2 regions of the Pedobacter sp. JCM 36344 genome follow, and region 1 is predicted to be linked to the other one. Evidence: riboswitches for the same ligand, from Rfam matches in the RefSeq annotation. Region 1 holds a riboswitch; the other holds the start of a gene.
What was found. Region 1 has a riboswitch for cobalamin ahead of ACHFIZ_RS14135 (TonB-dependent receptor). Riboswitches for the same ligand answer to the same signal wherever they lie in the genome.

Region 1 (5,714 bases):
CCGTATTGTTTTAAATCATTCGCGTTCGTACCAAGATCAATCCCGTTTTGCTTTTTAAAAAAGTCTTTAGTTGTTGTAGAAGCTGTAACGTCATAATAGGTGATCGTACTATTGTTTGCAGCACCAAAGGCCCCTTCACCAAGCGTGTAAACACCAATGGTTTCTTTAGGAAGTCGCTCCAGCACCATTATTCCCCTGTCTTTTGTGCAAGCACCAAAAAGGGTCGTTCCAACTAATAGGACTAATCCCATCTTAATAAAGTTTGTAATCGTTTTGTTCATTGTGTTTAATTTATTTTCTATTTATATACAAATGCAAATTGGGCAGGAATGTCACCAGTCTCGACCGACCATTTTTTCTTTCCTGTTGAATCGAAACAGTACAGCACTCCAGGAGTAATGTGATCTGTTGCGTCAGTTACGAAAACATCCTTTGTTGTAGGGTGTACGGCAAGTCCATATGGAATTTTGATCAACTTATCGGTACCATCAGTGATAAATTTTCTGCTAATCAATATCTCGTCTTTAACGTTTATCATGTCGTATGAAACAATGCTTTCACCAGTAACGATGTTAAACGCTGAGCTATATAGATACGCCAAGTCATCGTCAATAACAATATTACCTGCGGCCACATCAAAAACTTTTTTTATTTGATCTGTTTGTGTGCTGATGACGTACAGTTTTGAAGGTATGTTTAGGTAATCTCCTCTTGAAGTAACATAAAGATCGCCGTACCGGTCTGCTTTAAGTCGATGTAAGTTGATTGCAACCGGAATGCGTTTGGTCTCTTTAAAAGTCGTGAGATTTATTATAGAGATTGTGTTTTCGTAGTTACCAGGGGTATAACCCCCTGAATTAGCGATGTACAAATTATCGCCTACCACCACCATTTCTTCTGGTTGACGCCCCACTTCTATTCGTTTTGTCTCCTTAAGCAAGGTGGTATCTATTTCTGCAACAATACCATTAGGCGCTTTCTGATCTCCGATTTGTCCGAGATAAGCACTCACATATGCTTTTCCCTTGCTAAAAGTAATATACCTGCAATTGATTATGTCAATTTGCTGGATGCGTTTACCTGTTTTGACATTCAATACTTCGACTTTATTAGAACCATTTACCACTACATATAATTTTGAACCGTAAACTCCAACATCATTCCCAACATCACCTAGGCCTTTAGTGACTTGGGGATTAGCCTGATTGTAAATGTTTCTTCGATAGCTACCAGTAGTAAAGTCAACATAATCCAACGAGGCTTTATTCATACTCATATTCCCTTCGTTAACCAGATAAAGCCCCCTTACTGATGCATTTGGCTCAGCTGGGAATAATGTATTTATCAACTCTTCAGGAGCTACTTGAGTATCTTTTCTACAGCCGATCGATGCGGTAGACAAGAAAATGAAAAGCAGTATCCTGCCACTTATTTTTGTATTCATATCTTATAATTTAAGGTGAAGCGATAGGAACGACCTGGCATAGGGAAGTTAGCGACCACATCGTAATACTGGTTTAAAAGGTTGTTGATTTCCAGGCTTAGTCTAAGCTCATTTGATCTTAGCTTGAGCAAATAATGCAGTGCGAGGTCATGCGTATACCATGGTTCCACATAGTTCACGGGAATGTTTGCTTTTTGATTGTAGCGTTCACCGGTATAGATAAAACTGTAGTTCATTGATAACGTCCGATAGGCGGCCCCTCCCAGAAACGAGCCACTATGCTTTGGGGTATACGGAAGCTGTCTTTTATAACTTAATTGTCCCTGACTAATGGGAGTTACATCTATGGCATCCTGATAAGTATAAGTTAGTCCGGCATTTAGCGCTAGCTCATTTAGTCTCAAGAAGCTCTGCAGATTGAAATCAAAACCTTTGATATATGCGTTCCCAATATTTTCGATACTCCAACGCTGGGCATTATTACCCGGTAAGGCAACTATTTTATCTTTTACTTGATTGTAGTAGCCATCTGCCTGCACAGAAAGCTGCTGCAACTTAACATTTTTAAAGCGCTTTACGTATGTTAGGCCCAGATCGTATTGTTTAGCGTATTCTGGTTTTAGGTAAGTTCTTCCAAAGTCGGTATAGTAAAGGTCATTGAAGGTTGGCATTCGGTATATGCTTTTATAAAAAGACCTCAACCGAAATTCCTTACCTGTAAAGGGTTGCCATGATAGCATTAGCGTCGGCGTTAGTTTTTGCTTATCTCCGGCAGGGGTGCCATCCATTACCCTATCATTTAGGTAAGTTCCCAACACATTAGCCTGAATATCAACTTTATTAAAATTAGCATGTATTGCTAGCGCAGTTAGGAAAGTATTTCTGCTTGGATAAGAAAACCTGTAAATGTTAGCGTCAAGTGTATTAAATTGATAATCCGTTGATAGTACTAGCTCCCAGATTTTGTTAAGACGATACTGATTCGCCAGAGACAAATACACTTCCTGCTGTTTAAACTTACTATCTAGCAGTCCGTTAAGTGATACAATTTCAGGATCTAAATACCTGTTATAATCATAACCGTACTTACCTGCAGCAAGCAACGTGTATTTTTCTCCGAAGGCTTTCTGAAATGATGTTTGTAGAAAAGCATTCTTGTTCCATGTACGCTGTAGGTAATCAAATTTATTGCTAACAATAGCCCCCGGAAGTCCCATTTGATCATTGTATAGATATACTCGAGCATTGAAAATACTGCTGTCTTTCAGCAGTCCATGCACCGCATATTCCAAGCGCATCCGTTCTACGTCACTGTTGTTCCTAACTGCGATAGTATCAAATACACCGTTGGTGTATCTGAATTTGTATTTACCAGTAGCTTTTGTGTACTCTGCATTTGCACTTCCACTAAATTCATTGCTCAATTTATTTTGAAGGGATACCGAAGGATTAAACAAACCAAACGAACCTGTTTTGATTGTAGCATTAACATGGTAGCGTTCGTAGTCCTTAAATTGTGGGTTTTTCGTTTTTAAATAAAGGGAACTGCCGACTGAGAATCCCTTGGCAGCCTGAAAAATTTGGCTCTTTTGACCGCTATAAAGCCCAATTTCCGATATATTATCTAAGGAAAACTTACCAAGATCAACTTGCCCGTTTTGTGCATTACTCAACTGGACACCATCATAAAAGACACCTGTGTAATTACTCCCCATACTACGGACATTGATGGTCTTCAAACCTCCTATTCCCCCATAGTCTTTAATTTGCACGCCAGAAAAAAAGCGAATGGCATCTGCCACGCTTATGCTATTGAGCTTTTTCAATTCTTCTCCCAACAGCAATTGCAACGGCGTTGAAGAAGTTTGTCGCCTGCCTATAGATTGAATTTTAACCTCATCTAAAGCAATGTTATCTGTCTGCGCATTTACATTGAAAGGTGCATAACAGAACACTACCAATAATATGGCAGAATAATAGGTAAAAGAATGAAATCGCCCAAAGGCGGTTTTGTTTCTTGTCATTTTTGTTGCGAGTAATTAAACCCACAGCAAACAGTTAGATCTAGGAAATGAAATACATAAATAAAGCATTCACTCCAAGCTTCAATCCCCGAAAGCTATGAAATATTAAAGCGCTTGGCAGGTCTTCTGACTTACTTCCGGAGATCCTACCTTCCCATCTTTGCAGACAGTGGCGATGATTTGGACACCGTTATGAAGCTTACAGCTGCGGGACAGTTACGGAATTACACCGTATTCCCTTTTAATCCCTGTCGGCAGACAGGGAACCAAAAGCGAGGCGAAGGTAGTTAATAATAGAGTATTGAACAAACTTCATTATCTTTAGTTAATTAGCTAACCGATGAAGTACATCCCTTTTCTTCTCATCTTCTTAATGACCCTGAATACTATGGCCCAGGAAAATGACCGACACCTTATTGAAAACATACTTAAAAAGTATCCAGATCGGTTTAGCTCGGTGCTGAATCATCCAGACAAAAACCAGATACAAATTTTATACACTCAAGTAAACAGGGATAAAAACAACAAACCCTCATTCAAGACTTATAGTTACAACTTAGATAATCATCGTTATTTTTATCCTGCCAGCACGGTCAAACTAGCTGCAGTAATATTTGCATTAGAGAAAATAAACGAACTAAAAATAAAGGAGTTAAGTGCTCAGTCGGCTATGATCACTGAAAGCTCATACAATGGACAAACCGCAGTTGCTACAGACACTTCGTCAAAAAACGGCTTGCCATCAATCGAACACTACATTACAAAGATTTTGCTTACCAGCGACAATGATGCATTCAATCGTCTATTTGAATTTATTGGTCGGAAAGAACTTAACAAGAAACTTAAGAAATATGGATTTAAAGATAGTAGAATTCTCAACCGTTTGGCGATAGGTGACGCTGGGGAATGCTCGAAGCACAGCAACCCGATTAAGTTCTATGACGGTGAAACACTTATATATGCCCAGCCCCAACAATATGATCCAAAAGAATATCCGCTTAAGTTGACAAACACATTGATGGGTAAAGCTTACCTGAATAGTGCAGAACAGCTAGTTGAAAAGCCTTTTTCTCTCCAAAATAAAAATGCTTTTAGTATTTCTGATCAGCAGTCTTTGATCAGGAAATTAATGCTTCCTGAAGCATTTTCCGCAGAAGAACGATTTCCCTTAACTAGTGAAGACTATAAGCTCATCTATACCTACATGAGTAAGCTACCCACAGAAAGTGATTTCCCAAAATATAATGTTGTGGAATTCTGGCCCACCTACGCTAAAATGTTATATTTTGGACGAGAAAAAGACGCGGTCATAGACCCTGGAATCAGAATATTTAATAAGTATGGCGACTCTTACGGCTTTATTATTGACAACTCATACTTTGTGAATTTCAAAAACAAAGTTGAGTACTTCCTAACAGCGGTCATCCAATCAAATGAAGACGGCATCTATAATGACGGAAAGTATGAATACGAAACTGTTTGCTTTCCTTTTCTTAAAAATCTAGGTAAAGCGATCTATAGTTTTGAACAGGAAAGGAAGCTCGTTATCAAGCCTAACTTAAGTAAACTTAGATTTAAATATTAGTCTAAAATTTAAGTAAATTAATTGCTTTTATTTGTAGCTGAGTTTTAACATAATTTAACACCCACAGTTTTACGTTTTTTTTGATCTTTATATCCATGTTTAAAGAAATTCGCAATAGATATATCCGGTACCCTGTTATTCTTCTATACTCAATTATAATCTTCTTTTGCGCCCTACAAATCAACTTCTTATGGTTATTTGGTTATTCCCCTTCAGTTAAAGACATCAAGATTCCAACGCAGCGAGTGGGTTCTGAATTATATACTTCTGACGGCAAATTAATCGGTCGATATTATAAGGAAAACCGAACTCCTGTAAGCTTCGAAGAAATATCCCCAAGTGTAATTAATGCGCTAATTGCCACCGAAGACGTCCGCTTCTACAAACATATGGGAATTGATTTTCGCTCTCTTCTGTCGAGCGGAATTTCCACAGCCATAGGCGATAAACGCGGCGCAAGTACAATAACTCAACAGCTTGCTAAAAATCTTTACCGCACCAGATATAACAAGTCGCAGGGTTTATTGAGTAAAATCCCTTTGGTTCGTACGATAATTGCAAAACTCAAAGAATGGTCTACAGCGGTTAAATTAGAGTCCAACTATTCTAAAAATGAGATCATCACGATGTACCTCAATACTGTTTCTTTCGGAAACAATGC
Region 2 (5,714 bases), on a different contig from region 1:
TCATGTACGCTTGCCTTACTGATGTCCATGGAGTAGAATACCCTTTTTACAGAAGTAACCAGATGAATTTTATATCCAAAATACCAAGTCTTATTCACTGCGGAGTACCCTTTATCAGGAGCTGTATCAAAGTTTTCCCTGCATATTCTTGAGGATTTTTCCCGAACGATTTTACAGATTGGAACAGGAATAGAATCTACAATAAATACGTTTTCTCCTTCATTCATTTGTTTGGCCAGGTGTTCATTAACAGATTTGGTTATTTCTAAAAATTGATTGAAATTGGTCGAAAGGTTGTGCATAAAGAGTAATTTACTTGGTCGTAATTCCTATTTAAGATACTGATTTTCAGTATTATGCACAACTTTTTTATCCATTTTCGTCTCTTTTTTTAATCGCACAACACGTTATAACTATTTGATTTACAATTTACTGCAAGGTTCTTGGCGCAAACATGGTACAAATTCACATTAAAAAAATATGAATTAAACCTTGTTCATAGACCTTTTTTTACACTCTGCTGCATAGAATCCTGACTCATCACCAGCTGGTCCAGTTTGTTATAAAACATAAACTCTCAGCCTTTACCGGGAAGTTTCTTTCTCACCAGCCTGTGCCTCCCGTCATAGCGGTAAGTATAGACCAAACCACTGAAGCTGGCGTCAGTTTCTTCAGTAGAGCTTGTCCCACTGAACCAGGAGGCACTACATACCTCAGATTACCCAGGTCATCATAAACAGAGTAGGTAGACAAAGCGCTACTTTGATGAAACGTTCTGGTTGATATGTGGTTTGTACTGAAACTTTTCGGATACCGCTTTGCTATGTGTTTTATGGCTGTTTCCTTCGGGCCGAGCCGAAGCAGACACATAGCAGACTCGAAGCAGACTCGAAGCCAGGACGTAGAAGAGGCAACTAGTAATAAACCAGTGAGGCTCTTCTTTGTAGTCCTTAAATAGGGAAATGTAGAAGTATTTAGTAGCATAATTAGAAGCGGCATTGGTTGATTGCTTAAACGAACCTACAATACTGATATTAAAAAAAAGCAGATTTTACACCTAAAATGGGTTAACGGAACACTTAAACTGGTAAATGTGCACATAAATCCTTAAGTGTACACTTAAAATGCCAACTGCGCACATAAGAATTTAAGCGTTCAGTCAGACCGATATGTGAATTTAACGATAAATCGTATGTTTTCTAAGCAGCACCATAGTTCTATACAATCAACTTAGGAGAAAAACCTAAGGGCAAGATTTAATAATACGTCAAAGAGCGATGCTGAACGCTTCACAGCGAGCAACCAAGATTCCCATTTGATCAATCATGGTGCAATTGGAAATAAGGATAAGTGCTAGCAATAATCCTAAAGTGAATGGTGAATTGTGACTAAGAAGAGAGGAACGTTGTACATGTCAGCCTGAGGCTGATCATTTTCCAGATCATTTAATTTGATCTGTTAGTTTATTGTTTTTAGTTGCGTCGCGATCGCGAACTTTGTTATGCTGTTGTTAACGGCGATAGTAATCAGCTTCTAGTTAATGCGAATGGTGTTGATAATCTGATTAACAAGCTCCATTCAGGAACATTAGTATCTTATATTATAAGGTACGAATAATTAACGTAAGAAACAAATAATTTCATAATAATCACATATTAATTTTGTAATTATTATTTTAATTGAATTTATTTACTTTCATTATAAGAAACGACAACCATCGGTCCTCATTCCAAAAGTACTTTTACTAGCAGGCTGTGGTCTGAACAACTAGGAAACAACTAGGTAACTCAGAGCACACTCGTTGGGCAAAAGCATGCCTTTTCCCAACGAATGTGCTCTTTACCCCCTGTTAGTACGCCGTTAGTGCAGTAGCAGGGGCACTTAGTCCTGGAAAAACTTGACATCGTCCTAAATTGATAATATTGAGTCATACAAGCTGTATTTCAAATATGGTGTATATTGGCGTTATCCAAATTTAAACAACTATGATTACAGAAATTACCATGCTCAACGTTATTCCAGGAAAAGAGAGAGAATTTGAAAATGATTTTCGGATAGCAAGAAAATACAATAAGCTCCATCCCTTTGTCACCCCTTAGGATATCCATCTTATGCTGTTTAGGGTAAACACTTTCGTCTAATTTAAATCTTTTTTCGGTAACTTTATAGCTGGCAACTTTACCGTCAACTACGATTATAGGATTGGTAAAGTAAGGCACTTTTACATAATTTACTATTTTGCCAGCTTCGGATTTAGTTTCATCTTGGGATATGAAAGATGAAATCAAATTACTTTTAAACCCAAAGATACAATGAATAGCTTTGTCAAGGGTTTTAGTATGGTCATCGCCTAAAAAGCCGTAATCCCGCCCACGATAAAAGTTGTATGTCCCTTTTTTTAGACTAACCGTATCACTAAAAGCATCAAGATGTTCTAATAGATCTTGCTCCAATTCTGGATTAATAGATTTTATTACTTTGAAATTGCTGGTTTTCTTACTTTCATTAACATCAAATGAAAAATAAGATACTCCATCTTTAAGTTCATCGTCGGATTGTTTTGGCTTGTAATCACTAAATATAATCCATAATATTCTGTAAGCGATTCATCCTATCTTTCACTACAGAAATTTCTGCTTGAACCTTACCGTTTTTTGGCTGTTCAGGCTTCGCCTTTAGTTTTTTGTGAGTCTCAATCTTTCGGTTTAAATCAGGACTTTTCACTTCTTCAATAGGACTTAATTCAGGGTTTGAAAGCACCTCAACAATTGGACTGGATTCAATTGCTTTCGTCAATTTCTCTGCAGTTGCAGTGGCTGATGAAAGAATGACCATTGATGCAAAAAGTGGTACTGAGAGCCAATACTTTAGTATGGCAACCTGGCGAGATTTTGTTTTGTATAACATAATAATTCTCCTTTTTAATAATGATTGGTTAAAAAAACTGTTGGTTAATTGTTGTGGTTTTGCGCCGAATACGTTAGAAACCAGCAAGAGCGTATAAGCTGACTTATCTTCCAGCGTCGAGGCGGCAGTGTCGCCAGCAATAAATTCACGTATATCTTTGATCGCTTTCTTGTATAAAAAAGCAACGGGGTTAAACCAATTAAACGCTGTGAATATTTCAAAAAATAATACATCTAAAGAGTGCCACTACTATTAGAGGAGCAAAGATCGAATTAATTGGGAACATACTCGTATGGCAATTAGTCTCCTATCCTTTTGCGACCCCAATATCCTTGAATCAATAGCTCTGACTTGTAACATTTTTACCACCCTTCCCATTTCCAAGTGAAACAGTGGACATAAATTGGCAAAAACCTTTGTTGTTACTTACAGTTGCGCGACAGTTCGTGATTCTCACAAGATTCCCTATTAATTTACAGCTAAGTAAAACCTATTCCGGTTGATGAAGAAATAAAGTAAAGAACTTGTTGGCGAAAACTTATGTAAAAAGGATATCAATACCAATTTGTACATTTGCCCCACAACATTTGAAATATGAAAACCAAAGAATTATTCCTGTTAGGCCTATTGTTCTCGGTCTTATTTTTAGTTTCATCCTGCAAGGAAGAAAAGCCACTGCCGTTTTTAAGTCCTGCACCAATAGCCAGCTTCAACTTTTTAAACCAGGACAGTTTAAGCATCACGAACCAAACTTTTAAAGGCAAAGTTTACATTGCAGATTTCTTTTTCACCTCATGCACAAGCATCTGCCCAACCATGCATAGAAAATTGAAAGTATTTTTCGACGAATACAAAGACGAGCCAAACCTGATGTTCTTATCTCATACCATAGATTATAAATATGATATTCCTTCAAAACTTAAGAAGTATGCTGAAAAGCTAGGTGTCGATGGGCCCAAATGGCAATTTGCATACGGTACTAAAGATGCGATATATAACATTGCGGAAAAGAGCTATCTATCAGCTGTGATCGAAAACCAGAACGAAAAGGAAAAATACATACATCAGGGATGGTTCCTGTTGATCGATGGTAATGGCCGCATGCGTGGTGCCTATGATAGTACCAATGATGATCAGATTGAATTGCTCCAAAAGGATCTGAAAAACTTGCTTGCTGAAACAAAAACTAAGTAGCCGTGAGAAACTATCTATTGTTAGCAATCATATTTACAACCTTAGCCTCGATAGTGATCTCTTGTCAGGATGCCCGTCAGGTCCAACAGGATATGTATTACACGAACGGCCGCGATCTCTATATTGCTTATTGTCAGAATTGCCACGGAGCCAACGGCGAAGGGCTGGCTAAATTAGCTCCTCCGCTTACAGATACCTTATTCCTTAAATCCAATAAGAAGAAACTTGCTTGCTGGATTAAGAATGGTGTATCAGAGCAAATGATTGTTGCAGGTGAGAAATATGAGGGAAAAATGCCTGATCACAACTTTGCTAACATTGATATTGCACAGATGATTGTGTATGTTACCAACACTTTCGGTAATAAGCAAGGAAACTACACCCAAAATGAAGTTGCAGCTGATCTTTCCAATTGTAATTAGCTGGCGATAGCTACTATTTAGCCTATATTAGGTTCGTAGTGAAGTCCGACCCTGGTATAAGCTACTGTTTTGTGCTTCCGAACTGAAAGCTGGAGGCATAGTCTCGCAAATGATCGCGATAGACGGTATGGTAGTGTATGCCTTGTGGGAAAACCGCTCCCGGCTGACATATAAACTCAATCCAGACACTTGGTCCGTCGATTCTAACATAATCAGATTTTTTGCTCAGGTCAACTCCTCCATAAAAAGCTACAAAAGTGTCGTTTAAATCCAGTCTGTATGTCTTCATAAGTTCTTTAGCAGTTGATTCATCTGCAATGTGAACCCATTGTAAAATGGCTTTCAGCACCTTTGATTTTTGTTGGGGACTTAATTCAGAAGCCTTTATGCCTGCCTTAATAACAGGGAACGCTCCATCTTTACCCGGCCCCACAAACACATCCCCATAACCTTCAACCAGTCTGGCTTTTGCAAGCTGAGAATCAGTTAATGATTTCAAAACATCCACTAATGCATCATGATTACCTTTCAATGTAGTATTCTCTGGCGGCTCTAAACCCATAAACAATGGCGACGCAGAGACTTGCCGACCCATATTAAAAGTGAGGTTCACAGCTAAGTGATGACCACCAATTTGCAGCTGCCATTTTTCAGCCCTATCAGGCATCCCTAAAAAAGCTATAATGTAATTATCAGAAGAATATTCTTTACGTCCCTTACCTAAGAAGGCATCAGCTTCCATGATACCCATTACCTGATCATAGCCAGCCCCAATAGAAGCCCCCAAAGCAGCCTTTGCTACATTCTTAGCCAAAGACAGTTGCGAAGCCGATAAACTACCAAAAAGGATCCCTACCCTGCATTGCAAACCACACGGAAGGTTGGTCCATTTTACCGCATTTGCCTGATTATAACCCACGACAGCCATATCCTTTTGCTCTGAACTCAACGAACTAATAAATTTTTCAGAAGCAGAAAAAACATCGCTGTATTTCGAAACAGCGCCTTCTGCAGTATTCCGCAGTATCAAAAGGACCACTAACCCGCAAATTAGCCTCCAGCCCAACCATTGATTTCCTTTTTTCATTTCCTTAAATTAATAAATAATTCTAACCCGTCCTATCTTAATTTTTCCAGGCCAAGAACAAAAACACGTTCTCAACAGTTTTTTTTTGTATTTTAGCAGTAAAA

Region 2: another riboswitch for cobalamin. It lies ahead of ACHFIZ_RS16165 (hypothetical protein); the one in region 1 lies ahead of ACHFIZ_RS14135 (TonB-dependent receptor).

What each region holds. Positions count from the first base shown of each region.
Region 1 covers NZ_JBKHKK010000014.1:103,714-109,427, reverse strand. Annotated here, with positions in the region: gene ACHFIZ_RS14145 (YncE family protein) at 1-281, opposite strand, end outside; gene ACHFIZ_RS14140 (YncE family protein) at 299-1,444, opposite strand; gene ACHFIZ_RS14135 (TonB-dependent receptor) at 1,441-3,468, opposite strand; cobalamin riboswitch at 3,567-3,754, opposite strand; gene ACHFIZ_RS14130 (serine hydrolase) at 3,809-5,053, shown strand; gene ACHFIZ_RS14125 (penicillin-binding protein 1A) at 5,149-5,714, shown strand, end outside.
Region 2 covers NZ_JBKHKK010000019.1:8,064-13,777, forward strand. Annotated here, with positions in the region: gene ACHFIZ_RS16150 (IS982 family transposase) at 1-302, opposite strand, end outside; gene ACHFIZ_RS16155 (hypothetical protein) at 604-984, opposite strand; gene ACHFIZ_RS16160 (hypothetical protein) at 1,944-2,453, opposite strand; gene ACHFIZ_RS16165 (hypothetical protein) at 2,575-2,907, opposite strand; cobalamin riboswitch at 3,229-3,416, opposite strand; gene ACHFIZ_RS16170 (SCO family protein) at 3,502-4,101, shown strand; gene ACHFIZ_RS16175 (c-type cytochrome) at 4,104-4,523, shown strand; gene ACHFIZ_RS16180 (DUF3500 domain-containing protein) at 4,585-5,610, opposite strand; RNA gene rnpB (RNase P RNA component class A) at 5,714-5,714, shown strand, end outside.